DNA from 3 places in the Thioalkalivibrio sp. ALJ12 genome. Region 1 is predicted to be linked to each of the others. Evidence: predicted binding sites of a transcription regulator. Region 1 holds the regulator's gene; each other region holds the start of a gene.
The links. Region 1 encodes FliA, which starts transcription of late flagellar genes. Its sites were predicted from a motif close to GCTAAAGTTNNNNNNNNNNCNGCCGATA; they were not measured.
Positions count from the first base shown of each region.

Region 2: F467_RS0107200 (methyl-accepting chemotaxis protein) is a predicted target of FliA. The motif match lies at 8,091-8,118, and genes of this name have one in related genera.
Region 3: F467_RS0107075 (chemotaxis protein) is a predicted target of FliA. The motif match lies at 2,391-2,418, and genes of this name have one in related genera.

Region 1 is NZ_KB899539.1:332,717-342,759, reverse strand. Features, by position in the region: gene F467_RS0108940 (chemotaxis response regulator protein-glutamate methylesterase) at 1-1,028, opposite strand, end outside; gene F467_RS0108935 (chemotaxis protein CheA) at 1,031-3,163, opposite strand; gene F467_RS0108930 (protein phosphatase CheZ) at 3,243-4,019, opposite strand; gene cheY (chemotaxis response regulator CheY) at 4,122-4,502, opposite strand; gene F467_RS0108920 (RNA polymerase sigma factor FliA) at 4,562-5,323, opposite strand; gene F467_RS0108915 (MinD/ParA family protein) at 5,320-6,144, opposite strand; gene flhF (flagellar biosynthesis protein FlhF) at 6,131-7,381, opposite strand; gene flhA (flagellar biosynthesis protein FlhA) at 7,486-9,597, opposite strand; gene flhB (flagellar biosynthesis protein FlhB) at 9,597-10,043, opposite strand, start outside.
Region 2 is NZ_KB899538.1:1,504,403-1,514,445, forward strand. Features, by position in the region: gene F467_RS0107170 (exopolyphosphatase) at 1-1,430, shown strand, start outside; gene ppk1 (polyphosphate kinase 1) at 1,423-3,495, opposite strand; gene argF (ornithine carbamoyltransferase) at 3,572-4,486, opposite strand; gene F467_RS0107185 (acetylornithine transaminase) at 4,483-5,679, opposite strand; gene F467_RS0107190 (superoxide dismutase) at 5,776-6,357, opposite strand; gene F467_RS0107195 (DASS family sodium-coupled anion symporter) at 6,525-8,054, shown strand; gene F467_RS0107200 (methyl-accepting chemotaxis protein) at 8,186-10,043, shown strand, end outside.
Region 3 is NZ_KB899538.1:1,478,573-1,488,615, reverse strand. Features, by position in the region: gene flgB (flagellar basal body rod protein FlgB) at 1-63, opposite strand, end outside; gene F467_RS0107080 (protein-glutamate O-methyltransferase CheR) at 244-1,059, opposite strand; gene F467_RS0107075 (chemotaxis protein) at 1,333-2,262, opposite strand; gene flgA (flagellar basal body P-ring formation chaperone FlgA) at 2,506-3,240, shown strand; gene flgM (flagellar biosynthesis anti-sigma factor FlgM) at 3,372-3,686, shown strand; gene F467_RS0107060 (flagella synthesis protein FlgN) at 3,700-4,185, shown strand; gene F467_RS0107055 (flagellar brake protein) at 4,304-5,020, shown strand; tRNA gene F467_RS0107050 (tRNA-Pro) at 5,119-5,195, opposite strand; gene F467_RS0107045 (MerR family transcriptional regulator) at 5,255-5,611, opposite strand; gene F467_RS0107040 (integration host factor subunit alpha) at 5,595-5,894, opposite strand; gene pheT (phenylalanine--tRNA ligase subunit beta) at 5,899-8,259, opposite strand; gene pheS (phenylalanine--tRNA ligase subunit alpha) at 8,259-9,287, opposite strand; gene rplT (50S ribosomal protein L20) at 9,430-9,789, opposite strand; gene rpmI (50S ribosomal protein L35) at 9,810-10,007, opposite strand.

The DNA of each region.
Region 1 (10,043 bases):
GCAGCCGGCATCCCATACACCACCGAGGTGGCCGCGTCCTGTGCCCAGACCTGCGCCCCGGCGGTCTTCAAAGCCCGCGCACCTTCGCGGCCATCTGCGCCCATCCCGGTTAGCACCACGGCGAGCACCTGCCCGCGCAAGGCCTCGACCGCCGAGCTGAACGCGGCATCCACGCTGGGCTTGTAGATCGTGCCCAACGGGCTCTCGGTCACGCGCACCGTTGTCTGGCTGCCGCGCTCCAGCGTGGTTTGCAGACCGCCGGGGGCCAACAGGGCCACCCCAGGGCGCATGACATCGCCATCCTGTGCCTGCTTGACCCGAATTTGGCACATGGCGTCCAGGCGCTCCGCGAAGGCCGGCGTAAAGCTCGCAGGCATGTGCTGAATCAGCAAGATCGGCTGTGGGAAGTTCGCCGGCAGGGCCTTGAGCACTTCCTGCAAGGCCACCGGCCCCCCGGTGGACGTCCCGATCAACACCGCGCGGACCTGCCGCAGCGGCACGGCGGGCCGACTGACCGGCGGGGCCTGTCGCTGTACCTCGGCCGCCTTGCGGTCGGACTCTTCACGACGCGCAGAAGGGCGGGCCTCGACCGCTGGTCGAACGCTCCCTGGCTGGCTGACCGAACGGGCCCGGCTGCGCGAAAGGCTGCGCACCCGCCGGCGCAGCAGCATGCGCGCGCTGTCCTCGTCGGACGCGATGTCGCTGAAGCGCTTCGGCAGAAAGTCCACCGCCCCTGCCTCAAGCGCATCCAGGGTCGCCTGGGCCCCCTCGGTGGTCAGACTCGAGAACATCAGTACCGGCCGGGGGTTCTCGGCCATGATCCGGCGCACCGCGGTGATGCCGTCCATCACGGGCATCTCGATATCCATGGTCACGACATCCGGGTCCAGTTCCTTGACCTTGCGAATCGCCTCCTCGCCGTTCTCCGCGCTGCCGACGACCTCGATCCCCGCGTCGGCGTCCAGAATTTCACTGATGCGACGGCGGAAAAACCCGGAGTCATCCACCACCAGTACCTTAACCGGCATCCTTAGCCCTCGATTGTTTGCGCAGGCCGCCGGGTGCGGCCCGCCGACGGGATCTTGTGCGTCAACAAACCCACGAGATCGGCGACATCCAGGATCAGCGCAATCCCTCCATCACCCGTGATGGTCGCGCCTGCCAGGCCCTTCACGCCCTGCAGGTTCTGCCCCAGTGGCTTGATGACCACCTCTTCCTGCCCCACCAGATCATCGACGACCAGCCCTACCTTGCGATCCGCGGTATGCACCACGACCACATGCGATTCCGGTTTGGCTTCGGGGATGAACCCCGGCTTCAACCACCGCTTGAGATAGTGAACCGGAAGCGCCTGATTTCTTACGACAATGACCTCCTGATCATCCACGTAATGGGTCTTGGTCAGATCCAGGTCCAGGATCTCCGAGACAGACGCCAGCGGGATCGCGAATCGCCGCCCGTCGAGGATGACCATCAATGCAGGGAGGATCGCCAGGGTCAGCGGCAGCTTCACCCGCAGCGTGGTCCCGACACCGATCTCGGAATCGATCTCGATGGTGCCGTTGAGCTGCGAGATCTTCGTCTTGACGACGTCCATCCCCACCCCGCGACCGGACACATCCGAGATCTCGGTCTTGGTGGAGAACCCGGCCATGAAGATGACGTTGAAGGCCTCGCGATCGGTCATCCGCTCGGCCATCGCGGGTTCCATCAGACCCTTCTCGACGACCTTGCGCCGCAGGGCCTGCGGATCCATGCCACCCCCATCGTCCTTGATCAGCAAGGCGATGTGATCGCCTTCCTGCGCCGCGCCGAGCACCACCGTACCCTTGCGCGGTTTGCCGGCCTTCTCGCGCACCTCCGGAGTCTCGATCCCATGATCCACGGCGTTGCGCACCAGATGCACCAGCGGATCGGACAGGGCCTCGACCAGGTTCTTGTCGAGGTCGGTGTCCTCGCCGAAGATCTCCAGCTCGATCTCCTTGCCCAGGCTGCGCGACAGATCGCGGATCACGCGCGGGAAGCGATTGAAGACCTTGTTCACCGGTTGCATGCGGGTCTTCATCACCGACGTCTGAAGATCCGACGTGACCAGCGCCAGCGAACTAATGGCCTTGCCCAGCTCGTCATCCACGTGCTGGGTTCGCAACATGCTCAGGCGGTTGCGCACGAGCACCAGCTCCCCGACCAGATTCATAATCTCGTCGAGACGTTCGGTGTTCACACGGACCGAGGCCTCGCCCTGAGGGGCCTGCCGGGCGCCGGCCGCCGCGGCCGCAGGCGAAGACGCCTGTGGCTTGGCTTCGGGAGCCGGCGGTTCCTGTGTCGCGCCAGCGGCTTCGGGCTCCACGCTCGGCTCTTCATGCGGGGACGACTCAGTCACAGCGGGTGCCGGCGCTGCAGTGGCAGGAGGCCCATGACCTCGTGCCTGCAACTCGTCCAGCAGGTTCTCGAACTCATCGTCGGAAATCAGGTCCTCGCCGTCGTCCCCTGGCCCGGCTGCATCCGAATCGGTGCCGGGCAACCCGGCGTCCTCAGTCGACGGCGTAGCGGAGTCCTGGGCCGCCTGCGGCGAACCATCGCCGTGCAGCGAATCCAGCAGGGCCTCGAACTCGTCATCGGTAATCTCGTCATCGGCACCGACCAGCCCCGACTCATCCCCTCCAGCCTTCGCAGTGGCTTCCACCTCGGCGGGGGGTGCCGGTTCCGGCTCCGGTTCGGGGGGCACGTCTGGCGTCGCGATTGCGGCGGGTTCGGAATTGCCGGCCACGTCTTCATTCTTGGCCATCCGCCGCAGGTCTTCGACGAGATCGGCCTCCGCGGGCGTCGGATCGACCCCGGAGCGGAGGTCGCCAAACATCACGTTCAACGTATCGAGGACCCGCAGCATGGTATCCATCAGGTGACCGTCGACCTGACGTTCCCCATTGCGCAGGAGATTAAACACATCCTCTGCGTGATGGCAGACGGTCACCAGCGGATCCAGGCTCAGAAAGCCCGCGCCACCCTTGATCGTGTGAAAGCTGCGGAATACCGCGTTCAACAGATCCCGGTCATCGGGATGCTGTTCCAGGTCGATCAGCTGCTCGTTGAGTCCTTCGAGCAGTTCCCCGGCCTCGATCAGGAAGTCCTGAAGGATTTCGTCGTTGGGGTCGATGGCCATTCGGTCTCTCCGTTCCGGTGAGGCTTGCCGTTGAGGGGTGGGCGCCGGGAAGCCGCCGATTCAGGGATCAGCGGGCTACCTAGAAGCCCAGGCTGGACAACAGATCGTCCACCTCGTCCTGTCCTTGAACGACATCCTGGCCGGAATCTTGAGTCTTCGGCACTGCTGGCCCGTGTCCACGCCGATCGCCCTCACGCCGCTCGGCATCGTCATCCAGCGTCTTCTCCGCAGCCTCGACCGTCTCCATACGCCCGCTGGACAGCCGAATCAGCGTGACCAGGTTCTCCTCCAGGTCGGTCACGAGCTGAATCACGCGCCGGATCACCTGCCCGGTAATATCCTGGTAGCTCTGCGCCATCAGAACCTCCGACAGCAGGCGGCGCAGCTCTTCGGTATCGTCGTTGGCCTGAGCAAAAAACTCGTCCAGCTCACGAGCGAACTCCCGGAACTCGTCGACCGAGAGTTGCCGATTGCGAAAACGGGTCCACTTCGCCGTCAGTTGGCCGGCCTGCTGGCTGAACGATTCGGCAATGGGGAGACTCGTCTCGATCGCGGTCAGGGTCTCGTGCGCGGCCTTCTCGGTCATCGTGACCACATAATTGAGACGCTCGCGGGCATCCGGGATCTCGGCCTGGGTCAACTCGACCAGCCGCGAATCCCCCCGGAAGCTTTGCAAGGCCTCGTGCAGGTCGCGCGTAAGTTTTCCGAGCTCGTCGAAGAGTTCGCGGTCGTAGGGGCGCGCCAGATCCTGGATCAACGCGCGCGCGGCCACCTCATCCCCCGCCTCCAGAACCTGCACGAGCTCCCGCGCGCGAGCGATTTGCTGCTCACTGATCGATTGTTCTTGGTCTGTCATCCAAAGCCCCTTGCTCGCTCCCCATCCCGAACGTGATGACCGGGATCGATCCCCCGGCCATCCATTTGTCTGGACCAGGAGACTTCGACACCGAATCCCAAACTAGCCTTGGGATTCAATGCGTTCGAATATTTTGTCGATCTTTTCCTTGAGGGTTTCCGCAGTAAAGGGCTTCACCACGTAGCCGTTCACGCCCGCCTCGGCCGCCTCGACGATCTGATCCCGCTTGGCCTCCGCCGTCACCATCAGCACCGGCATCGTCTTCAGCTTCTCGTCGGCACGCACCGCCCGCAGCAGGTCGATGCCCGGCATATTGGGCATGTTCCAGTCGGTAATCAGAAAATCGAAGTCGCCGTTCTGGAGCATCGGCAATGCCGTGCTGCCGTCATCGGCCTCTTGGGTGTTGTTGAAGCCAAGATCACGCAACAGGTTCTTGATGATCCGTCGCATCGTGGAGAAGTCGTCCACGATGAGAATTTTCATTCCCTTGTCCACAGGTCACTCCGGGATAAATGATTCATATGAGTACTAGAGCTTGGCCTTCAGAATAACTGCAAAGCCTCGCCGTCTTCGAGCCAGGAGCCCAGGCGCGCGCGCAGTCGGATAACGGCCTGACTGCGGATCTGGCTGACGCGCGACTCGGTCACCCCGAGTACCGCGCCAATCTCGCGCAGGTTGAGCTCCTCGATGTAATAAAGCGACAACACCAGACGTTCGCGTTCGGGCAAATCGCCCAGCGCGGCGGCCAGCTCCTCGCGAAACTCCCCGGCCTCGATCGTGCGCGAGGGCGAGGCCTCCTGCCCCTCGATCACCCGGTCCGCATCACCATCGGTGCCGCCCAGATCATCCAGCGCGAACAGATGGGCGCCGGCATGGTCCTGCAGCATCGAGTAGTACTCGTCGATCGGGACCTCGAGTTCCTCGGCCACCTCGACCCCGCGCGCCGCACGCCCCTCCCTGGCCTCGACCGTCTGGATCGCCTCGGCGATCTTGCGGCTGTTGCGGTGCACCGATCTCGGGGTCCAGTCACTGCGGCGTAACTCGTCGATCATCGCGCCACGGATGCGAATCCCGGCGTAGGTCGCAAACGTCGCGCCCTGCCCGCCCTCGAATTGCCGCGCGGCCTCCAGCAGGCCAATCATGCCGGCCTGGATCAGGTCATCGACCTGGACCGAGGAAGGGAGGCGAGCCATCAGATGGTGCGCGATGCGGTGCACCAGCTCGATATGTTCCGCGACGCGCTGCTCGTGGCCGGCTGCGGCCACGTTCTCGTATCCGTGGAGGCGATTACGCGTCGCCATCATGCGCTCTGCAGCATCCGTTCGACGAAAAACCCGACACCACCATCGGCACCACGGGCCACCGGCCAGCGGTCGACCGCACGGGCGAGTTCGGTAAAGGCCTTGGCCGCCGGGCTGCCCGGATATTGCTGCACGACCGGTGCCCGTTTCTGGATGGCCTTGCGCAGATGCTCGTCCATCGGGATGTAACCGGCGAGATCCAGGATGACTTCCGGCAGGTAGTTGTCGCAAACCGTGGTGAGTTTCTGCAACAAGCGCTCGGCGCCCGCGCGGTCCTGGACCATATTCGTGACCAGCCGGAAACGCCGCATGCCATGATCTCGATGCAGCACCTTGATCAAGGCATAGGCATCGGTGATGGACGCCGGCTCGTCGCAGACGACGACCAGGGTCTCCTGGACCGCTCGACAGAAGGTCGTGACGGATTCCTGCAGGCCCGCTGCCGTATCCACCACCAGCACATCCAGCGGCTTGGAATAGGCGCTGAATGCCTGGATCAAACCGTTGTGCTCGAGCTGCGTGAGATTCGCCATCGCCGCGATCCCCGAGGCCGACGGGATGACCTTGATCCCCTCCGGGCCCTCGATCAGCACATCCTGGAGGTCGTCCACCTGTCCGGTCACCAGGTCATGCAGGGTGCGCTCGGGTCGCAGTCCGAGCAGCACATCGGCATTGGCCAGCCCCAAGTCGGCATCAAACAGCATGACCTCGCGGCCCAGCCGCGCGAGCGCCACGGACAGGTTGACCGACACATTGGTCTTGCCGACGCCGCCCTTGCCGGAGGCAACCGCAATGACCTTCAACGGCTGATTAGTGCGTGGCATAGCGTCCTTTCCCCACCGGATGGATCATCTCCAGAACGCCCGCATCCTGAGTACGGCGCGGCGACGGCGCATTGCGGCCGGCATTCGAGAACTCCGCCAGGCTTGCATCGGTCCATCGTTCATCGCGGGAGGATCGACGCGCGGGGCCGCGCTCTTCGCCGAGCGCCCGCCGGGTCAGATCGCCCGTCTCGACCCGGTGGAAGTCTTCGGCAATCCGCTGTCCATCGCTGACAAACGTGAGCCCAAGGTGTTGATCGAGCAATACCGACAACGTCTCCCCCAACTGTTCGGCTTCGTCGAGTTTGGTCAGCACCAGCGCCGATGGCTCCGTCTTCCGGAACGCATCCAGCACCCTTCGCAGCGCCGCCGCCTGAGTGGTCGCGGAGACGACCAGCCAGCTCTCGCGCCGGACACGGTCCGGCCAGCCGGCAAACAGCGACTCGTCGCCCACCGCGGAAGGTGCCTGCCCGGCGGTGTCGACCAGAATCAGATGCCCATCCTCTGCCCGCGCGGTCATGTCGCGCAACTCGCGCGGGCTCTGCAGCACCCGCAATGACACGCCCGCCATCTGCGCGAACGCCTGCAGCTGGCGCGTGGCCCCAATGCGCTGGGTGTCCAGTGTGACCAGCGTAACCGAATCCGCACCCATACGACGGATTTGACGCAAGGCAATGCGTGCGAGTGTAGTGGTCTTGCCCACCCCCGTAGGCCCCACCAGGGCCAGCACGCCACCTTCATCCAGGATGTCCGGATGGCGGGTCGCGATCGCCCCGGAAAGGCGTGCGCGCAGCCTCTCCCAGGCCTGCTCCACCGTGCTGTCGTCGAGAATACTCCCGGCGAGACTGCGCGCCAGTGACTCGCTGAACCCACGGTCCATCAGACGCGCCTTGCACTCCGCCGCCAGCGGATGCCGCGCCGCCCACTGTGCGGCCTCGTTGTCGCTGTGCTGGCGGGTGAGCAGGCTGCGCAGATCCCGCAGCTCCTGGCGCATCGCGGCGAGCTCGGGGTCCGCGGGCCAGGCCGAGCCCGAGCCCGGGCTCGGACGCGAGGCGGATGCCGGCGCCTCACGCGGGGCATGGACCGCGTTCACCGCAGCCTGCTGCTCGCGCTCCGAGACCCCCGCATCGCCATCTTCCAGCGCCGCGACAACCTCCAGCCAACCATCGACACGGCGGCTCGACAGGATCACGGCATCCTCGCCCTGCTGTTCACGCACCTGCCGCATCGCATCGCGCATGTCGCGTGCCCGGTACCGTCTCACATTCATCGCTGTTCTCCCGCTCCGCTCAAGGAAAACACTGATCAGTGTTTCCCTCTCGTATCCGATCGCTACTGTTCGTCTCAGGCACCTGTGGGCGTTGCCTGCCGGGCCGAGTCTTCCTGGCCCACCGTGGCCACCACGCGGATCCGCCGGTTATCGGGGATCTCGGTAAAGGCCAGCACCGCCAGGCTGCGCACGGCTCCGCGGAGCCACCCGGCAATCCAGGAGCGGATCTCCGGGGCCACCACCAGGATGGCCGGCTGCCCGCTGGCTTCCTGGCGCTGGGCCGCCTCGGACACCGACCGCTGCAGGCGTTCCGCCAGGCCCGGTTCCAGCCCCACGGTCTCGCCATTACTGCCCTGAAGAGACTTATGCAAGAGCTGTTCCAACGAGGGATCGAGCGCGATCAATGGCAGCTCATCGTCCGGCCCCACTAGGTCCTGCACGATCGAGCGCGACAGCGAGACACGCACGGCCGCAGTCAAAACGCCGGGATCCTGACTCTTCACGCCCTCCTCTGCCAGGGTTTCGGCGATCGTGCGCAGGTCGCGGATCGAGACCTGCTCGGCCAGCAGGTTCTGCAGGACCTTCAGGATTACCGACAGCGAGAGTGTCTTCGGCACCAGATTCTCGACCAGCTTCGGCGAATGCCGTGCCAGCTGGTCCAGCAGATGCTGGGCCTCTTCGTGACCAATCAGGCGATGGGCGTTCTCGCGGAAGACCTGCGACAGATGCGTGGCGATCACGGTGGAACAGTCGACCACGGTGTAGCCGGCGCCCTGCGCCTGATCGCGATCCGCCGGATCGATCCACAAGGCGTCCAGATTGAAGGTCGGATCCTTGGTCGGCGTGCCCGGAACGGTGCCGAACACCTCGCCCGGATTGATCGCCAACTCGCGATCGGGGAAGACCTCGGCCTCCGCCACCGTGACACCCAGCAGGGAGATGCGATAGGCATTCGGACTCAGTTCCAGGTTGTCGCGGATATGGACCGGTTGCAGCAGGAACCCCAGCTCCTGGGAGAGCTTGCGGCGCACACCCTTAATCCGACCCATCAGCTGACCGTCCTGAGTGCGATCCACCAGCGGGATCAGACGATAGCCGACTTCCAGGGAGACGAGGTCGATCGGCGGCACGTCGTCCCAGGTGAGATCGCGATTTTCCGGACTGGTGTCCGCCGCTTCGTCAGGCACGCGCTCCACCTCCACGGCCTGCTCGCGCTCGCGCCGCTGCATCAGGTAGGCCGATCCGATGGCCAGCGAGGCGAGACCCAGGAATACGGCATTGGGCATACCCGGCACCAGCCCCAGCGCGGCGATCACGCCACCTGCCACGTACAGCACGCGCGGGTTGGAGAACATCTGCCCGAACACCTGCTGGCCCATGTCCTGGGTGCTGGAGACACGGGTCACGATGATCGCGGTGGCCGAGGACAGCACCAGCGACGGGATCTGCGCGACCAGACCATCGCCAATGGTCAGCAGCACGTAGTTCGTCGCGGCGTCGCCCATCGACATGCCGTGCTGCAGCGTGCCGATAGTCAGGCCGCCAATGATGTTCACGAACAGGATGAGAATCCCGGCGATTGCGTCCCCGCGCACGAACTTCGAGGCACCGTCCATCGAGCCGTAGAAGTCCGCCTCGCTGGCGATCTCCTCGCGGCGCTTGCGCGCCTCTTCCTGGGTCAGAATTCCGGCATTCAGGTCGGCGTCGATCGCCATCTGCTTGCCCGGCATGGAATCCAGGGTGAATCGAGCACTCACTTCGGAGACACGCCCGGCGCCCTTGGTCACCACCACAAAGTTGATGATGATCAGGATGGCGAACACCACCAGACCGACGGTGTAGTTGCCGCCCACGACGAAATCGCCGAAGGCCTGAATCACCTGGCCCGCAGCATCGGTCCCGGTATGCCCCTCCAGCAGGATCACGCGCGTGGAGGCCACGTTCAGCGCCAGGCGCAGCAATGTGGCGACCAGCAGCACGGTCGGGAAGACCGCGAACTCCAGCGGCCGCGGCGTGTAGACCGCGACCATGATTACGACCAGCGACAGCGCGATGTTGAAGGTGAACAGGACGTCCAGGGCGATGGGCGGCAGCGGCAGCACCATCATCGAGAGCATCGCGATCAGCAGGATCGGCGCCCCCAGGCCCCACTTGCCGACAGTCCCCAGGCGGTCGAAGAAGGCCATTAGCGGTTCCTCCGACGGCCGCGCGGCTGCTGCGGATCGAGATAGTCTTCCGGCACCGGCAGGTCATCCGGCATCGCGACGTCTGCATCCGCGCGCTTCAGCTGATAGACGTAGGCGAGGATGCGCGCGACTGCGACGAACAGCCCGTTCGGGATCTCCTGGTTCAGGTCCGTGGTGAAGTAGATTGCACGCGCCACCCGGGGTGCCTCGACGCGAATGATTTTGTGTTCGTCCGCGACCGCGCGGATCGACGCCGCGACCTCGTCCACGCCCTTCGCCACGAGCTTCGGCGCAGCCATGCGCGAGGCCTCGTAGGTAATCGCTACCGCGTAGTGGGTCGGGTTGGTGATGACCACGTCGGCCTTCGGGACTTCCTCCATCATCCGGCGCTGCGCCATCTCCTGCTGCAGCTGCCGGATCTTCTGCTTGACCTCCGGCTTGCCGTC
Region 2 (10,043 bases), on a different contig from region 1:
TGGCCCGGCGTCATGACGGTGAGGTCCTGAAGATGGACCGGCTGAAGGAAACGGTGCGACTGGCCAGTGGTCTGGATGCCCGCGGTCGCTTGGATGCAACCGTCGAACGCCGCGCACTGGACTGCCTCGAGCGATTCGGCCAGCGCCTGCGCCAGCTACGCCAGGGCAGTGTGCGCGTCGTGGGCACCAATACCCTGCGCCAGATGGCCGACAGTCACCGTTTTCTGGCCGCTGCGGAGCGGGCCCTCGGGCATCCAGTGGAGATTATTGCCGGGCGCGAGGAGGCCCGGCTGATCTATCTGGGCGTGGCCCACACGCTCGCGGATGACGAGGGGCGGCGGCTGGTGATGGACATCGGCGGTGGCAGCACCGAATTCATCATTGGCGAGCGCTTCCGGCCCATCCTCGCCGAGAGCCTGGAGATGGGCTGTGTGACCTTCACCCAGAGGCACTTCTCCGATGGCCGCCTGACACCCCGGGCGTTTGCCGCCGCAGAGCTGCATGCCGGCCAGGAGCTGCAGCCGATCGCCTCCATCTATCGCGAGGCCGGGTGGGACCAGGCGCTGGGGGCCTCCGGCACGATCCTGGCACTGGACCGTATTGTGCGCGAGACCGGCATCGACGAGGCACCGGGCATGACACTTGACGCGTTGCGCACCCTGCGCCAACGCATGATCGAGGTTGGGCGTCTGGACAAGCTGGAGCTGCCAGGGCTGGCCGAGGACCGGGTGCCGGTGATTGCGGGCGGGCTGGCGGTGCTGATCGGGGCGTTCGAGGCGCTGGGGATCGAGCGGCTGCATCCTTCCGATGGCGCGTTGCGCGAGGGAGTGATCCACGATCTGCTGGGACGCTTTCGGCACGAGGATGTCCGTGGCCTGACGATTGAAAACCTGCGCCGCCGTTTTGCCGTCGACGAGGCCCAGGCCGCGCGGGTACAGGCCATGGCCGCGCGCCTGCTGGGGGCGGTTCGGGCCCGCTGGGGGCTGGACGAGAACGACGGCGAGCGCCTGGACTGGGCGGCTGAGCTGCACGAGGTGGGACTGGCGCTCGCGCACAGCAAGTACCACAAGCACGGCGAATATATCCTCAACTGGGCCGATCTGCCGGGCTTCTCGCAGCCCGAGCAGCACGAGCTGGCGCTGCTGGTGCGCATGCACCGCCGCGCGTTCAAGCCGAAGCTGCTTAATGACGTCCGTCAGGCGCGGGTCGAACCGTTACTGCGTCTGGCCAGTCTGCTGCGACTGGCGGTGCTGCTGCATCGCTCGCGTGCGCCGGAGCCCCCTCCGCTGGAGCGGATCGAGGCGCGCGAGCGCGGGCTGGTGCTGGGTTTTGCCGCTGGCTGGCTGGATGCGCATCCGCTGACGCGGGCGGATCTGGAGGAGGAGGCCGGGCAGTGGGCGCGCCACGACCTGGAGCTGGTCTTCAGCTAGCGAGCGTCGTGAGCAACTGTTGCTGTGCCGAATGGGGCGGCTCGTTGGCAACCGGTTGGACCCGCTGATAACTCCCGTCGACCTGCAGGGCCCATGCGCTGGCGGTATCCCGCAGGTAGTTGAACAGACACTCTTCCGCGACACGGTCGCGCATGGCGGTATCGCGGATCGGAAAGGCGACCTCCACCCGTCGGAAGAAATTGCGGGGCATCCAGTCGGCGCTGGACAGATACAGCTCGGGCTCGCCCCCGTTCTCGAAATAGAACACCCGAGAGTGCTCGAGAAACCGGCCGAGCACCGAGCGCACTTCGATGTTCTCGGAGATGCCCGGCACGCCCGGGCGCAGGCTGCAGATGCCGCGCACGATCAGCTGAATCTTCACGCCCGCCTGCGATGCGCGATAAAGCGCCTGGATGATGCCGGTCTCGTTCAGCGAGTTCATGCGTGCGACGATCCGCGCAGGCCGGCCTTCGCGGGCGTTCTCGGCCTCGCGTTCGATCTTCTCGCACATCGCATCGTGCAGACGGAAAGGCGCCTGGATCAGCTCGCGCAGGCGTTCCACCTTGCCAAGGCCCGTGAGCTGCTGAAACACGCGATGGACGTCCTCGGTGAGTACTGGATCGGCCGTCAGCAGGCCGTAATCGGTATAGGCCTTGGCGGTGCCCGAGTGGTAGTTGCCCGTGCCCAGGTGGGCGTAGCGCACGAGCTTGTCGCCGTTACGGCGCACCACCAGGGCGAGCTTTGCGTGGGTCTTGTAGCCGACCACGCCATAGGTCACATGCACGCCCGCATCCTGCATGCGGTTGGCCAGCTCGATGTTGTCGGCCTCGTCGAAGCGGGCGCGCAGCTCGATGACCACGGTCACTTCCTTGCCCGATTGCGCGGCCTCGATCAGCGTTTCCACCAGTGGCGACTGGGTGCCCGTGCGATAAAGCGTCTGCTTGATCGCCAGGACGCGCGGGTCGCTGGCGGCCTGGCGCAGGAAATCCACCACCGGCATGAACGACTGGTAGGGGTGGTGCAGCAGCAGGTCCTGCTGGCGGATGGCCGCGAAGATGCTTTCACCGCTGGCATCCGTGCGCGGCAGGGCGGGGATGAACGGGGGAAACTTGAGGTCGGGTCGGTCGACCAGGTCGTACACGGCCATCATCCGGTTCAGGTTGACCAGACCGGTGACCTGGTAGAGGTCGTCTGCCTCCAGATGAAATTCCTGCAGCAGGAACTGCGCGACTTCTTCCGGGCAGTTGTCCGCGACCTCCAGGCGAACGCCCGCGCCGTAGTTGCGCTGGGGTAGTTCGCCTTCCAGCGCGTTCAGCAGGTCGTCGATCTCCTCTTCCTGAACGAACAGATCAGAGTTGCGGGTCAGCCGGAACTGGTAGCAGCCGGTGACCTTCATGCCCTTGAACAGCTCGCCGACATGGGCGTGCAGGATGGACGACAGCAGCACGAAATCGGAATCGCCGCTGGCCACCTCGCGCGGGAGTTTCACCAGACGCGGGAGGGAGCGTGGTGCCTGGACCACCGCGCGCCCGGATTCCCGCCCGAATGCGTCCTTGCCCTTGAGCGTGACGATGAAGTTCAGGCTTTTGTTCAGGATGCGCGGAAACGGGTGCGCGGGGTCGAGCCCGATCGGGCTGAGGACGGGCTGCAGCTGCTCGTGAAAAAACTGGCGTACCCAGGCCTTCTGCTGCTCGCTCCAGTGCGAGCGCCGCACGAAATGGATGCCTTCCTCGGCCAGCGCCGGGATCAGTTCGTCGTTGAGCGCGCGATACTGATCGTCCACTAGGGCGTGCGCCCGGGGCGCGATCAGGCGCAGCTGTTCCGCCGCGGACAGGCCGTCCGGCCCCGGCGCCTGGACGTTCAGGTCGAGCTGCTGGCGCAGCGAGCCCACGCGGACCTCGAAGAACTCGTCGAGGTTGGTGGACGAGATGCTCAGGTAGCGCAACCGCTCCAGCAGGGGAAAGCCCGGGTCGCGTGCCAGTTCCAGCACGCGCCGGTTGAATTCCAGCAGTGACAGCTCGCGGTTGAGGAAGAGCTCGGTATCGGTCACGTCGGCATCCGGCATGCACGACTCGGGGCAAGGGTGGGGCCCCGAGTGTAGGTGTGCATTATGTCAGTTTCGTGACAGGTCCTGTTCTGGATCAGCTGCCGCGGGTCAGCAGGAACTCCATCAGGGCCTTCTGCGCGTGCAGCCGGTTTTCCGCCTCGTCCCAGACCACGCTTTGTGGGCCTTCGAGGACCTCGGTGGAGACCTCTTCCTCGCGGTGCGCGGGCAGGCAGTGCATGAACAGGGCGTCGTCGTTGGCCAGACGCATCAGGTCGGCGTCCACGAAGAACCCGGCAAAGGCCCGGCGGCGGGCGCTCTTTTCCTGCTCCTGCCCCATGCTGGCCCAGACGTCGGTGACGACGAGGTCGGCACCCTCGGCCGCCGCGCGCGCATCGCGGGTCAGTTCGAAATGGTCGCGTGTGGCATCCACGACGTCCTCTTCCGGGTCGTAGCCCTCGGGGCAGGCCGCCACCAGCTGGAAGTCCAGCAGGTGCGCGGCATACATGTAGCTGTGGCACATGTTGTTGCCATCGCCAATCCAGGCCACGCGCTTGCCCCGGATGTCGCCCCGGTGTTCGAGATAGGTCTGCAGGTCAGCCAGCAGCTGCGCGGGGTGCTCCCGGTCGGTCAGGCCATTGATCACGGGGACCGAGGAGTGCTGGGCGAACAGTTCGATCTTCTCGTGTTCGTAGGTGCGGATCATCACGCAGTCCACCATGCGCGAGAGCACACGGGCCGTGTCCTCGATCGGCTCGCCGCGGCCCAGCTGGGTGTCGCGCGGGGACAGGAACAGGGCGTTGCCGCCCAGTTGCTGCATGCCGACCTCGAACGAGACACGCGTGCGGGTCGAGGACTTCTCGAAGATCATCCCCAGCGTCTTGCCGCGCAGGATGTCGTCGTGGTGCTCGCCCGCGTGAGTCTGGCGCTTCAGTTCGACGGCACGTTCGAGCAGGGCGCGTGTCTCGTCTGCGGACAGGTCGTGGAACGACAGGTAATGGCGGGGCTTCATGCCTGGGCCTCCCGGGAATCTTCGGATACGAGCAGGGTGTCGACCAGATCGGCCACGGTGCTGGCGATCTGGTCGACCTGGGCGTCGTCCACGATCAGTGGTGGCAGTAGCCGGATCACCCGCTGCGCGGTCACGTTGAGGATCAGCCCTGCGTCGAGGGCGGCCTGAACCAGTGTTCCGGCCGGGCGATCCAGCTCGATGCCGATCATCAGCCCGCGTCCGCGCACGGCGACCACCCCCGGTTTGTCCTCGAGCCGGTCAGCCAGGCGGCGGCGGAGGATCTCGCCCTGTCGGCCCGCTTCCTCGCACAGGCCCTCGTCCTGCATCACGTCCAGCACGGCCAGGGCCGCCCGGCAGACCAGGGGATTGCCACCGAAGGTGGTGCCGTGGGTGCCGGGGGTGAACAGGCCGGATGCGCGTCCGGCTACCAGGTTTGCCCCGATCGGGATGCCGTTGCCCAGGCCTTTTGCGAGTGATATCACATCGGGCGTGATGCCTTCATGCTGGAAGGCGAACCAGTGTCCGGTGCGGCCGATCCCGGCCTGGATCTCGTCCAGCATCAGCAGCCAGTCGTGCTGGTCAGCCAGTTCGCGCAGGCGCCGCAGGTATCCGGGCGGGGGTACGTGGATGCCGCCTTCACCGGTGATGGGTTCGACCAGGATGGCGACCACGTCCGGATCGTTGCTCAGGGCCGCGACGGCCTCGGCATCGCCATGGGGGACGTGCACGAAGCCCTCGACAAGGGGTTCGAATCCGGCATGGATCTTTTCGTTGCCGGTGGCCGACAGCGTCGCGAGCGTGCGCCCGTGGAAGCTGCCGTGCATCACGATGACCTTCGGCTTCGCGATGCCGCGGCGGCGGGCATGCAGCCGGGCCAGCTTGATGGCCGCTTCGTTGGCCTCGGCGCCAGAGTTGCAGAAAAAGGCCTGCTCCATCTGTGCCAGCGCGCACAGGCGTCGCGCGAGCTGTTCCTGCAAGGGGATGCGGAACAGGTTCGATGTATGTACCAGCGTCTGAGCCTGATCGCAGATCGCATGCGCCACTTTCGGGTGGGCGTGTCCAAGGCCGCAGACCGCGATGCCGGACAGGGCATCGAGGTAGCGTTTGCCCTCGGTATCCCAGAGCCAGGCGCCTTCCCCCCGTTCGAAGGCAACCGGCAGCCGGCTGTAGGTATTCTGCAGGACATCACTCATTAGCAAAGCTCTCCCAAATGAAGAAGCCGGCGAGCGAGCCGCCGGCTTCTGCCCAGGGTGCCGCACTGGGGCGGCCCCCAATCGCGTTATCGCGACTTATTTCATCTGCTGGGCGACAAAATCCCAGTTCACCACGCTCCAGAAGTTCTCCAGATACTTCGGGCGCGCGTTGCGGTAGTCGATGTAGTAGGCATGTTCCCAGACATCGCAGGTCAGCAGCGGGGTCTTGCCATCACGCATCGGATTGGCCGCGTTGGAGGTGTTGACGATCTCCACTGAGCCGTCGCTATTCTGCACCAGCCAGGTCCAGCCGGAGCCGAAATTGCCGACCGCGGCCTCGTTGAACTTCTCCTTGAAGCCATCAAACGAGCCAAAGGCGCTGTTGATCGCGTCGGCCACCTTGCCGGACGGCTCGCCGCCGGCGTCCGGGCCCATGCAGTTGAAGTAGAAGGTGTGGTTCCAGACCTGGGCGCCGTTGTTGAAGATGCCGCCGGCCGGGGCCTTCTTGATGATGTCCTCCAGCGAGGCATTCTCGAACTCGGAGCCGGGCAGCAGGCCGTTCAGCTTGGTCACGTAAGTCGCGTGGTGCTTGTCGTGATGGTATTCCAGCGTCTCGGCGGAGATGTGCGGCTCCAGCGCGTTCTTGGCATAGGGCAGATCGGGCAGTTCGTAGGCCATGAAAGACTCCTTGTAAGAAAACATGCGAGACTGCGGCTGGCCGACCATTGGTGGCCGCGCCAGTAAACCCGTCAACGATAGTCACGTTGCTCGGGTGATGCAATTTCCGATGATGCGGCTTGGTTATCGTTCAGCCAACGTTTGCGGAAGTGTGAAGGAGCCACGGCATGTCCGCGCACGATGCCGATCGACAATCGGACGGCGCCCCCTCGTCGGTGGGTGCGAACCCCTCGCGCAGTGCCTACGCCTGGCGCGGGCGCATTGGGCTTTTCCTGGGCCCGCTCCTGATGCTTGCGTTCCTGGTTTTTCCAGCGCCAGAAGGTGTTGCACGCGAGGCATGGTGGGTGCTCGGGTTGACCCTTTTTATGGCGACCTGGTGGATTACCGAGGCCTTGCCACTACCCGTAACGGCGTTGCTGCCGATTGCCCTTTTGCCGCTGCTCGGCGTGATGCCGATGGACGCGGCCACCGCGCCCTACGCCAATCCCATCATCTTTCTGTTCATGGGCGGTTTTGCGATCGCGCTGGCGGTACAGCGCTGGGGACTCCACCAGCGGATTGCGCTCGCGATCGTCAGCCGGGCGGGGGATCGCCTGCATCGCCTGGTCGGGGCCTTCATGCTGGCCACGGCGGGGCTGTCGATGTGGGTCAGCAACACAGCCACTGCTGCGCTGATGTTGCCGATCGCCCTGTCCGTTCTGGCGCTGATGGATCGTGATACGCACATCGCGGGTAACGGCCTCGGCGCCGATTCGCGCCGCCCCGCACTGGCGCTCCTGCTGGGGATCGCCTTTGCCGCCAATATCGGGGGCATGGCGACGATCATCGGCTCTCCGCCGAACGCGCTGACCGCCGCCTATCTGGGCGACCGGCATGGCATCGAGATCGGTTTTGTGCAGTGGATGATGCTGGGCCTGCCCCTGGCCACCGCGTTGCTGCTGCTGGCCTGGTGGTTGCTGACGCGCTGGGTCTTCCCGGTTCATCGAGTACGCCTGCAGGGGTTGCAGGCGATGATGGACCAGCAGCGCGCCGAGGTCGGGGTCTGGTCTCGGGCCGAATACCGGGTCGCCGGCGTCTTCCTGCTGGTAGCGCTGGCGTGGCTGTCGCGCCCCTTTCTGGAAGGTCTCCTGCCGATTCATCTGACGGATGCCGGGATTGCCGTCCTGGGGGCCGGGCTGCTGTTCCTGCTGCCCTCGGGCGCAGCAGACCAGCGCCGGCTGCTGGCCTGGGACAATACGCGCGAGCTCCCCTGGGGGGTGCTGCTGCTGGTCGGCGGTGGTCTCAGCCTGGGTTCGGCCATCGAGGCGAGCGGCCTGGCGGAGCTGGCCGCCGAGGGCCTGGGCGCCGCCCAGGCATGGCCGCTGCTGCTGATCATTGCCGGGGCCGTGGTGGTGACCATGTTGCTATCGCATGTGACCAGCAACACAGCCACCGCTGCCACGCTGCTGCCGCTGGTGGCTGCGCTGGCGATGCGCATGGATATTCCCGTCGTGCTCCTCGCGATCCCCGTGGCCTTTGCCGCCTCCGTGGCCTTCATGTTGCCGGTCGCGACCCCGCCCAACGCGATCGTGTTCGCCAGCAACCGGCTGCGGGTGATCGACATGATCCGTGGCGGGGCGCTGCTCTCCCTGGTGGCAATTGCCATGATTACGCTTGCGGTCTACGCCCTGGCGGAGGCCATCCTGATGCAGGGCTAGGCCTGTCTCCCAGCCTTTCCGGCTTCCTGTGATCTCCCTCAAGTTTTATGCTTCGCCGCCGCTATCGACGGTGAACTGCCGCAGCAAGGACGCCGCTGGCCCGCAAAGCCTTATTGGGGAGAGTCTTCAACATGTTCGATAACATCCGAATCGGGGTCCGGCTGATGGTCGGGATTATCACGGTGGTGCTGCTGGCCGTGATCCTGACCCTTGTAGTCGTGATGAACAGCCTGGGCACCATGGCCGATCGTGCCGAACAGCGCGAGTTGACCGATCTGGCCGCGCAGCTTGTCGGTCGTCTGGACCAGGAAGCCGCGCGCGCGACCGCGATGGCAGAGACCGTGGCGAAGATCCCCGACGTGCAGGAGGCGATGGCGACGGGCGATCGCGAGCGTCTGGCCGAGATGACCGTTCCCAGCTTTGAATCGCTGAACGAGCACTACGGGGTGGACCAGTATCAGTTCCATACCCCCCCGGCCACTTCGTTCCTGCGCGTCCACTCCCCCGACAACCACGGCGATGACCTGTCCGACTTCCGGCAGACCGTGGTCGACACGAACGACAAGCGCAACGCGATCTCGGGGCTGGAAGAAGGCGTGGCGGGTCTCGGGATCCGCGGGGTGGTACCCATCGAGCACAACGGCGACCACGTCGGCTCCGTGGAATTCGGCCTGTCGTTTGGTGACAGCTTCTTTGAAGAGTTCACCCAAGAAACGGATTCGCCGGTTGCCCTCTACCTGCGTGATGGTCGGTCGTTCAACCGCTTTGGCGGTACGATCAGTGGCGAGTCCACCTTCAGCGATGCCGAGATGCGCGAGGTCATGGAGGGCGAGGAGCTGGTGCGAAACGTGACCTATGAAGGCACCCCGATGGCCGTGGTCGCGCGTCCCGTTACGGATTTCTCCGGTGACGTGGTCGGCGTGCTGGAGGTCATGGTGGACCGCAGCGCGTATGTCGCGATGGCGCGCAACGCGACCGGCACGGTGGTGGCGGTTGGCGTGGTTGCCGTGGCGCTTGGTGCCCTCCTGGCCTGGCTCCTGACCCGAAGCATCGTTCGTCCCCTGAATCGCACGGTGGCCCGGCTGAACGATATCGCGGGAGGCGAGGGCGATCTGACCCGTTCGCTGGAGGTCTCTGGCAAGAACGAACTCGGAGAGCTGGCGGAGGCGTTCAACAACTTCGTCAAGAAGATCCGTGGCCTCGTATCCACGGTCGCGGCCGGTGGCGATCAGGTTGCCGCAGCGGCGAACGAGCTGTCTGCGACCAGCGAGGAGACCAACGAGCAGGTGCGGCGACAGAAGTCGGAGATCGATCAGGTCGCCACGGCCATGAACGAGATGACGGCAACGGTGCAGGAGGTGGCCCGCAATGCAGCGGATGCCGCCGCCGCGGCACAGAACACCGACCAGGACGCCAACGAGGGTCAGCAGGTGGTGCAGCGTACCGTGGCTGCGATCAACGCGTTGTCGCAGCAGGTGGATGGCGCCGCCGAGGTGGTCAGCCGCTTGTCGCAGGATGCCGAGGAGATCAACAAGGTCCTGGAAGTCATCGGCGATATCGCCGATCAGACCAACCTGCTGGCGCTGAATGCGGCGATCGAGGCGGCGCGTGCGGGCGAACAGGGCCGCGGTTTCGCGGTGGTTGCCGACGAGGTGCGTACCCTGGCCAGCCGCACGCAGGACTCGACCCACGAGATCCAGCAGATGATCGAGCGGGTGCAAAGCGGTACCCGCGAGGCGGTGCAGGCGATGGAAGATGGCCGTTCCAAGGCGCACCAGAGCGTGGAGCAGGTCAATCTCGCGGGCGAATCGCTGACCGCGATCACGCAGTCGGTCACGCGCATCAGCGACATGAACACGCAGATCGCCAGTGCCGCCGAGGAGCAGTCGACGGTGGCCGAGGAGATCAACCGCAACGTGGCCAATGTCACCGAGGTGCTGGATCAGACCGCGGCCGGATCGGAACAGATCCGCAATGCCTCCGAGGAGC
Region 3 (10,043 bases), on a different contig from region 1:
CTTCGCACGGACGTTCACCGCCTCCGGGAGAATGCCCATCGCCTTGTCGAGAGAGAGACTCATCCGTCGTACCCCGTCCGCCACTGGCGAACTTCAGGTTCCTCGGGACGAAACCGCTTCGCCCCGTACGACAGGGACAAAGCAATTGGTGTGCCACTATGGGCCGAAAGAGGTTGGGAGAGCAGCGCCGAGGGTGGCGCCCGGATCGCGGGAGCGACCGTATGGAAAGGCGGAAAGGGCCGATCAGCCCTTCAGGCGAAGGACGGAGCCGTACTCGGTGCGAACGGTTTCGAAGGCCTGGGTGTAAGGACCCGCTGTCTCGGAAGCGCCAAGAAACAGATAGCCACCGGGATTCATCTGGCGGGCAATTCCGTCAAGAACCTGTCGCTTGGTCTCGGCGGAGAAATAGATCAGCACGTTGCGACAGAACACGATGTCGAACTTGCCCAGCGCCGCATAGCTGTCGATCAGGTTGAGCTTCTGGAAACGGCAGCGGCGCTGGATCTCCGGGCGTACGCGATGGCCCTCCGCCACGGTCTCGAAGAAGCGGGCGCGCCGCGCCTCGCTCAGGCCACGGACGATGCTCAGCCCGTCGTACACCGCGCGCCGGGCATCGTCCAGAATCTTCTCCGAGAGATCCGTACCCAGGATCGATACCGGCACCACACGCTTGGGCCGCGATTCCTCCCACTCGGACGCCACCATCGAGATGCTGTAGGCCTCCTGTCCGCTGGAGCAGCCGGACGACCAGACCTTGATCCCTGCGCCTTTCTCCGCCCGTTCCGGGAGCAGTACATGGCGCAGGATCTCGAACGGGAAGCCATCGCGAAACCAGGAGGTTTCGTTCGTGGTCATCGCGTCGATCACACGCGTGCGCAGGCGCGGGTTGGGCGCCTGGCGCATTGCGTGCAGCAGCTCCGGCACACTCTTGTAGCCGAACTCGTCCAGCAGCCGCGACAGTCGGCTCGACACGAGATACTGACGACTGTCGCCCAGCACCAGGCCACAGCACTCGGAAAGAAAACGCGAGAACTCCTCGTAGTCACGCGAGTCGATCACGAAGTCATCCTTGAAAGTCGACGGTACGGGCGGACGGGCACGTTGATGACGAATCCTTGACAGCGTGTCGGAAAACCCGACTGGGGAACACGCGATCCCCCATGCCGGACGGATGCAGTATACGTGCAACCGCGCGGACGCCGACAGCATCCCAACGGGTGATCGATGCGGCGCGCCATGGCCGCTGATGTTCATGCGGCCGGCAATCCGTTACCGCTTCCATGCCGCCAGGGTCGACTCGGTCGACTAACGCAAACGGCGCAGGCACCGGCATCAGTCCTTGCGGGTCTGGTCAAGCACAGCCTCGGCCAGCTCGTCGGGGTTGAACTTGGACAGGAAGGCGTCGGCCCCGGCACGCTTGACCATATCCGTATTGAACTCCCCACTCAGTGACGAGTGCAGCAGAACCCGGAGGCCTTTCAGGCGATCGTTCGCACGAATTCGAGCGGTGAGGGTATAGCCGTCCATGCGCGGCATCTCGATATCCGAAATCACCAGCTCCACCACCTCGTCCACGGTGCCGGCCTCGGCCTGCTCCTCCAGGAAATCCAGCGCCTCGCGACCATCCTTGAAGACCACGTACTCCCAGCCCAGGCCCTTGATCGCACCCTCGATCTGCTTGCGCGCGACCACGGAGTCATCAACGATCACAATCTTGCGCTGTCCATGCTTGGCGCGTTCTTCCTCGGCCTCCGCGCGCACCGCGTCAGATACCGTGGATGGCAACGGGTTGACGATCGACAGTACCCGTTCGACGTCAATGATCTCGACCAGCTTGTTGTCGATCTCGGTGACCGCCACCAGAAACGACTCGCGCCCGGTCCCACGAGGCGGGGACTTCACGTCTTCCCAGTTAACGTTGACGATCCGGTCGACCGCGGACACCCAGAACCCCTGTACCGACCGGTTGAACTCGGTCACCACCACCTTGTGGTCGCCCGTTTCGCCCACGGCGGTACGCAGCCCCATCGCGCGCGCCAGATCGATGATGGGGACGGTTCCGCCGCGCAGGGTAGCCACACCACGCACCACACTCAGCGATCCGGGAATCTGCCGCAGCGGCGGCGACGGGATCACCTCGCGCACCTTGAATACGTTGATACCGAAAGTCTGCGAGCTCCCCAAATGAAACAGGAGCAGCTCCATACGGTTCTGCCCCACCAGCTGGGTGCGCTGATTCACATCGTCAATGAATTGACTCATTGTCCTGCTCTCCCCCTCGCCCAGCGGCCAGCCACCTCGACTCGCCGGCCCCAGTGTGCACCCCGCAGACCGACGCTGTCATGCCACAACCCGCCGTCGCATGCCGATTGCACGCGTTCTAGACCCGATAACGGCCGGCCGCTGTGACTCTTGAGGGTACGCTCCTGATTGCCTGGCATGTTTTCTGCTTGCACGTCTCTGCAAACCTCTCGAGTCCTGACAAGCCGACGCGCATCCAGACCAATGAACCAGTCAGCACGCAAACCTTCCATTCGCTCCTGGTGGCTTTCGGCCGCCATGGGCGTCGTTCTGGCCCTGGTCTCCATTGCGGCACAGGCCGAGATCGAGGCAGTGGAAAACATCCGCCTGGCGGCGGAGCGCTTCATCCAGGAGGAGTTGAACCTCACACCAGGCGACGAAGCGGTAGAGATTCAGATCGGCCGGCTGGACAACCGCCTGCGCCTGGCCCGATGCAGCGAGGCACTGGAGACCCGGTTCCCGCCCGGCGGGCGACGCGATGGCAATACGGCGGTACAGGTTCAGTGCGAGACCCCCGTCAGCTGGTCGATCTATGTGCCAGTCACGGTCGAGCGCTACGCCGAGGTGCTGGTCGCCAGCCGCAGCCTGCGACGCCAGCACACGATCCTCCCCGGCGATCTGCGCACCAAGCGAATTCAGACCTCTCGCCATGCGGGGAGCTATTTCGAGAACAAGGGCGAACTGGTGGGGCTGCAGACCCGGCGCAACATCCGGCCCGGTCAGATCCTGGGCCAGCAGCACGTCACCCAGCGCGAGGTGGTCAGCCGCGGCCAGCGCGTCACCATCCTGGCCGAGAACGGCTCGGTGGTGATCCGCATGCAGGGCGAGGCGCTGGAGAATGGCATCCTGGGCGATCGCATCCGCGTGAAGAACACCTCGTCCGGACGCGTCGTGGAAGGCGAGGTGCTCGAGTCCGGACATGTACGCGTTGCCCTGTAGAATGGCGGTGTGTCTCGTCACCATCCACAAACTGTGAAGCGAATCGAAAATTCACAGCTCAAGGGGCTACAGTTTCAGCCGGTGCTGCCGCTAACCCCTGCAGTAGAATTGCAAAAACAGGAAACCGAATAATGGATATCAAAGGCCCGAACTCCCCCGGCCTGCGCCCGGATGGCAACAGCTCGAGCGTGAAGGGCCGCGATGAGACCTCTCGCCCCGACGCAGGCGCCCAGGGCAATGCATCCTCACCCGTACGTCAGGATGACTCTGTCACCCTGACCGGCGCGGCGCAGGCAATGAACGCCGCCTCCGGGGCCGCCAGCAACGCCCCGTTCGACGAGGCGCGAGTCGCCGAGCTGCGCGAGGCCATCTCCAACGGTCAGTACCCGGTAGACAACGAACAGCTAGCCGATCGCATGATCGAGCTGGAAAGCCTGTTGCGCTAACAGAGACCCGACGATGTCGCCCGAACAACGCCACGCCTTCCTCCGCTCGCTGGAGGCCTCGATTCGGCTGAGCCACCAGATGGAGGACATCCTGCTGCAGGAGACCCGGGCGGTGGAATCACGGGCCGCCGAGACCCTGCGCGAAGTCGTGGCCCAGAAGCAGACGCTACTGCAGGAACTCGAAACCGAAAGCCGGCGACAGCGCGAGACGATCGAGGCCGCCGGCGAAACGTATACGCCCGAGGGACTTGCACGGCTGTTCGGTCGGCTCGAGGGAGGCGCCGAGCTGGACGACCACTGGCAGGCGCTACGCCGCTCGGTGGAGCGCTGCAATACCCTCAACCAGGGGAATGCCCGACTGATCGATCGCGACCGTCGTCGCGTGGAGATGTCCATCCAGATCCTGCGCGGCGAGGAACCCGGCCCGGCTCCCACCTACGACCCCTACGGCCGCACCCAGTCCGGCAGCCGTACCGGTCGGCGCATCACCCGCGCATGACCCGCGCGCGCTCTGCGCGACACCTCTCCGCCCTTCTCCGCCTCACACCCGGGGCTGGCATTCCGGACCGCTCGGCAGTACCGTGCGGCTTGGCCCAATAATTACAACAACGCCACGCATGGAAGAGACCGACTACACCGTCGACAAGCCGGAGCGGATTGCCGGCATCCTCAAGGATCTGGATCACAAGCTCACCCTCGTCAACGTCCGCCTCGACGACGATGGCCCGCTGTACAACTCCGCGCTGGTTCGCCTTGATTCCGGTGCACGCGAGCTCTTCCTCGACGAACTCACGCCCATCGAAGCGAATCGCCACGCCCAGGAAGGCACTGGCATGCGGGTATTCGCCAGCCTGCGCGGGGTGGCCGTACGCTTCTCCACCGCCGTCTCGCGCATCGAACGCGAGGACGCCGGGGCCCTTTACGTCTGCCCCTATCCCGAGACCCTGGAATATCTCCAGCGACGCGAGACCTTTCGCGTCCATATCCCGATCAGCGAGCGCCCGCGCGTCGAATTGCAGTACCGCGAATGGGAAGAGCCCGGTATCGGGGACCTGGCCGATCTTTCGGCCCAGGGGATGTGCGTGGAGGTACCACAAGACTGGGTCGAAACAATCGAGATCGGGACCCCGATGCGTTTCGAGAACCTGCTACTGCCCGAAGTTGGCGAACGCCTGGGCGGCGACCTGCGTCTGGCCAATCGCCGTCGCAGCCCGCGCGACGGATACGTGTATGCCGGCTTCCAGGTCACCGGCATGAACCAGTGGCTGGAGCGGCAGTTCAACATCGCCCTGCTGCACTATCAGCGCGAGGCGCGCCGGCGTTCGATGGAGTAACAGACGAGGCCAGTCTCTTCCCTCACTCCAGACACAAAAAAGGCCGCTCGATGCGGCCTCTTTTTTCACCTGAAGAATATCCTTCAAGTCGTTGAACTTGGTCGGGACGGCAGGATTTGAACCTGCGACCCTCTGCACCCCATGCAGATGCGCTACCAGACTGCGCTACGCCCCGAAGCCGCGAATCATATCCGATTCCCTGCCCCCACGAAAGGACCCGGACCAGAAGACCTCTCAGGCGCGCAATACACGCAACACCGATTCCAGCTCCGAGATCGTATCCTGGATGATCTGGCGTGCCTGCTGGCGATCACCCTTGGCCTCGTCGCCAGACAGCTTCTGTCGCGCGCCATTGATCGTATAGCCCTCTTCGTACAGCAGGGCCCGAATCTGGCGGATCAGGATCACGTCCTGGCGCTGGTAGTAGCGCCGATTGCCCCGCCGCTTGACCGGCTCGAGCATCGGGAACTCCTGTTCCCAGTAGCGCAGCACGTGAGGTTTCACCTGACACAGCTCGGCGACCTCGCCAATGGTGAAGTAGCGCTTGCCCGGGATCGCGGGCAGTTCCTGGTGGTTACTCGCTTCCAGCATAGCTTTCGACCCTCTCGCGCAGCTTCTGCCCCGGGCGGAAGGTGACGACGCGCCGCGCCGAGACCGGGATTTCCTCGCCGGTCTTCGGATTGCGCCCGGGCCGCTGGTTCTTGTCGCGAAGGATGAAGTTGCCGAAGCCGGAGAGCTTCACGCCCTCGCCCTCTTCCAGCGACTGGCGCATCTCCTCGAAGAACATCTCGACGAATTCCTTGGCCTCGCGCTTGTTCAGGCCCAGTTCTTCGTTCAGCGTGGCGGCAAGATCCGCCTTCGTCACTGCTGCCATGGAATCACTGCCTCAGGGTTGCCTGGAAGCGAGCGTGCAGATGCTCGACGACCTTGTCGGTGACGCTTGCCACGTCCTGTTCGCCTAGGGTGCGATCAAAAGCCCGCAAAATCAAGCCCAAAGCGAGGCTCTTCTCGTCCGGATTCAAGCCCTTGCCCTGGTAGACATCAAACAGCCGGACATCCTGCACCAGCTCCAGCCCCAGTTCTTCGATCGCGTTCAGCACATCACCGGCCGGAACGGTCTCCTGCACCACCAGGGCCAGATCACGCCGGATCGACGGATATGGCGACAGCGGTGCGAACTGCGCGACCGGTGCATGCAGGATCACCCAGGCATCGAGATCGAACAGATACACCGGCTCCACATCGAACCGCTTGCAAAGCGCCGGGTGCAGGCGACCGACCCAGCCGATGGGACGATCACCTGCCAGAATCCGCGCGGACTGCCCGTCGTGGAGCGCAGGATGTTTCTCCGATCGAAAGCCCAGCGGCGCTTCCACGGAGGCGCAAAGCGCCTCGACGACACCCTTGGCATCAAAGAAATCGATGCGGCGCGACGCGGTCTCCCAGTGCTCCGGCTGCGCCCGTCCGCCCAGCAGGCCCGCGAGACGCGGCTCCTGGCGCAGGCCGGAGGCATCCGGCACAAAACGCAGGCCATGCTCGAAAAGCCGCAGATCCGGCTGCTGGCGCGCCTGGTTATAGGCCGCCGTTGCGACCAGACCGGGCCACAGGCCGGGGCGCATCACCGCCAGGTCGCTGGAGATCGGGTTGGCCAGTGCCAGCGGCTCCACCGTGGGATAGAAGGCCCGCGAGGCCTCGGCATCGATAAAGCTGAAGCTGATGACCTCGTGAAACCCCTGGCTCGCCAGCTGATCGCGCAGACCACGCAAGGCCGGCGGCCTCTCGGCCGGCGCCACCGGGGACGGCAGACGCTGCGGCAGCCGGTCGTAGCCATGCACCCGGGCCAGTTCCTCGATCAGGTCTTCCTCGCGTTCCATGTCGAAGCGGGCACGCGGGGCCCGGACTTGCCAGCCGTCATCCGAGGAAGCGACCTGGCAACCCAGGGCGCCCAGGATGCGCTCGACCTCTTCATCCGCGAACGTCGTCCCCAGCAGCCGTTCGATGCGGGGCCGGCGCAGTCGAATCGCTTGGGCGAAATGAGACGACGGCAGCTCGCCGACACGCTCCACCGGCCCGCACTGCCCGCCACAGATCTCCATCAACAGACGCGTAGCACGCTCCATGGCCCGCTCGACCAGGGTCGGATCCACACCACGTTCAAAGCGATGCGAGGCATCGGTGTGCAGGCCATGGGCCCGCGCGCGCCCGGCCAGCGCCAGCGGGGCAAAGTGGGCACACTCGAGCACCACCCGCGTCGTGTCGTCATCCACGGCGCTGTCGGCGCCGCCCATGATCCCCGCCAGCGCCACCGCAGTGGTGGCGGAGGCGATTACCAGGTCCTGCTCGGCGAGCTCGACTTTCTGGTCCCCGCCCAGCAGGGTCAGCGCCTCGCCGGAGCGCGCCCAGCGCACCTCGATGGTGTCACCCAGACGGCCCGCGTCGAACGCATGCAGGGGCTGCCCGAGTTCCAGCATCACGTAGTTCGTGACATCCACGATTGCGCTGAGCGGACGCACCCCGGCCCGCCGCAGGCGCTCGGTCATCCACAAAGGCGTGGACGCACGCGCATCCAGACCGTCGAGCACGCGCGCCGCGTACAGCGGGCAGGCCTCGGTATCCTCGACCCGGATCGCAACACGTGCGTCCAGTTCCGCCCCGGCCGGCTCGGCCACGTTCTCGTTCAGCGGCCGATCGAGCAGCGCCGAGCATTCACGGGCAATCCCCCGCATCCCGAGACAGTCGGCGCGGTTCGGGGTCAGGTCCACCTCCAGGATGTGATCATCCAGGCCCAGTGCCGCGCGCAGATCCGCGCCGATCTTGAGGTCCGCGGGCAGTGCGAGCAGGCCCTCGGCGTCCTCCGCAAGGCCCAGTTCGCGTGCCGAACACAGCATGCCCGCGGAGGCGACGCCTCGCAGCTTGGACTTCTTGATCTTGAAGTTGTCGGGCAGCACCGCGCCAACCACGGCGACCGGCGCCACCATGCCCTCGTGCACATTGGGCGCGCCGCAGACGATGGTCAGCGGTTCGGCCTCCCCAACATCGACCTGGCAGACACGCAGGCGATCGGCATCCGGATGCGGCTCCACCTTCGCCACCCGGCCCACGCGCACACCACTGAACGCGGGTGCCGCCGCCTCGATCGCGTCCAGCTCCAGCCCCGCCATGGTCAGGCGGTGGCCCAGCTCCTCGGGGGTCTCGTCGATCTGCAGCCAGTCCCGCAGCCACTGAATACTGATGCGCATTAGCCGGTCCGTCCGAATTGGCGAATGAATCGGATGTCGTTGTCGAAGAACAGGCGCAGGTCATTCACGCCGTGGCGCAGCATCGCCATCCGCTCGACCCCGAGGCCGAAGGCAAAGCCGGTGTACTGTTCCGGGTCGATGCCCACATGGCCCAGCACGTTCGGATGCACCATGCCGCAGCCCATCACCTCCAGCCAGCCGGTATGACTGCAAACCCGGCAGCCATCGCCACCGCAGTGCACGCACTGGATATCGACCTCGGCCGAGGGCTCGGTGAACGGGAAATACGACGGACGAAAGCGCGTGGCCAGGTCGTCGCGGTCGAAGAAGCTCTGCAGGAACGCGCTCAAGACCCCACGCAGATCCGCGAAGGTAATGTCCTCGTCCACGCAGAGCCCCTCCACCTGGTGAAACATCGGGCTGTGCGTCAGATCGGAGTCGCAGCGATAGACCCGCCCCGGCGCAATGACGCGCAGCGGCGGCTTCTGCTGTTCCATGGTCCGGATCTGAACCGGAGAGGTATGGGTGCGCAGGACGCGGTGGGCGTCGAAGTAGAACGTGTCGTGCATCGCCCGCGCGGGGTGATGTTCGGGGATGTTCAGCGCCTCGAAGTTGTGGAAGTCGTCCTCGACCTCGGGCCCTTCGGCCACGCGGAACCCCAGCCCGGCGAAGAATGCCTCGATGCGCTCCAGGGTGTGGGTGATCGGGTGCAGCGAGCCCTCGGGCAGGCGGCGCCCTGGCAGGGTCACATCCACCTGCTCGCTGGCCAGCTGCTCGGCCAGGGCGCTGTCCGCCAGGGCCTGCTTGCGGGCCTCGATCAGGCCGGCGACCTCGGTCTTGGCCTCGTTGACCTTCTGGCCGGCGGCCGGACGCTCCTCCGCCGGCAGCTTGCCGAGCTCCTTCAGCTGAGCGGTAATCGAGCCCTTCTTGCCCAGGTACTGCACCCGGACATCATCCAGCGCCTTCAGGTCAGTGGCCGCCTCGATGCGGTCGCGGGCCTCGGCGACGAGCTGTTGCAGTTGCTCCACGTGCATTCCCCGAAAGTGACGGGGCGGCGGTTGCCCGCCGTCCCGGTGTTCCCTGTTCCCGAAACAAAAAAGGGAGGGCGTCGACCCTCCCCTTTCCGGGACCCGCCAGGCAGCGCCCGGCGGGTAATCCTGCAGGACCTCGTCAGGCCGGCAGTGCAGCCTTGGCCTGTTCGGCGATCTTGCCGAAGGCGGTCAGGTCGTGCACGGCCAGATCGGCCAGGCTCTTGCGGTCGATCTCGATCTCGGCCTTCTTCAGACCCGCCATCAGGCGGCTGTAGGAGAGATCGAACTGACGGGCCGCCGCATTGATGCGGACGATCCACAGCGACCGGAACTGGCGCTTTTTCTGGCGACGGTCACGGTAGGCATACTGGCCGGCCTTGATGACGGCCTGGTTGGCAACGCGGAAGACGTTCTTCCGGGCGCCGTAGTAGCCCTTGGCCTGTTTGAGGACCTTCTTGTGACGGGCGTGAGCGGTTACACCGCGCTTGACTCGTGGCATGTCTTTCTTCCTCGGTCAGATCAACGGTACGGCAGCATTTTGCGCACGGCGGCGACATCCGCCTCGTGCACCATGGCCGGACTGCGCAGTTGACGCTTACGCTTGGTGGATTTCTTGGTCAGGATGTGGCTGCGGTGCGACTGGAACCGCTTGAACTTCCCAGACCCGGTACGGGCGAAGCGCTTGGCCGCACCCCGATTGGTCTTGATCTTTGGCATTGCTCTCTCCGGCATTTTGGGCCGTACCCGATTCGG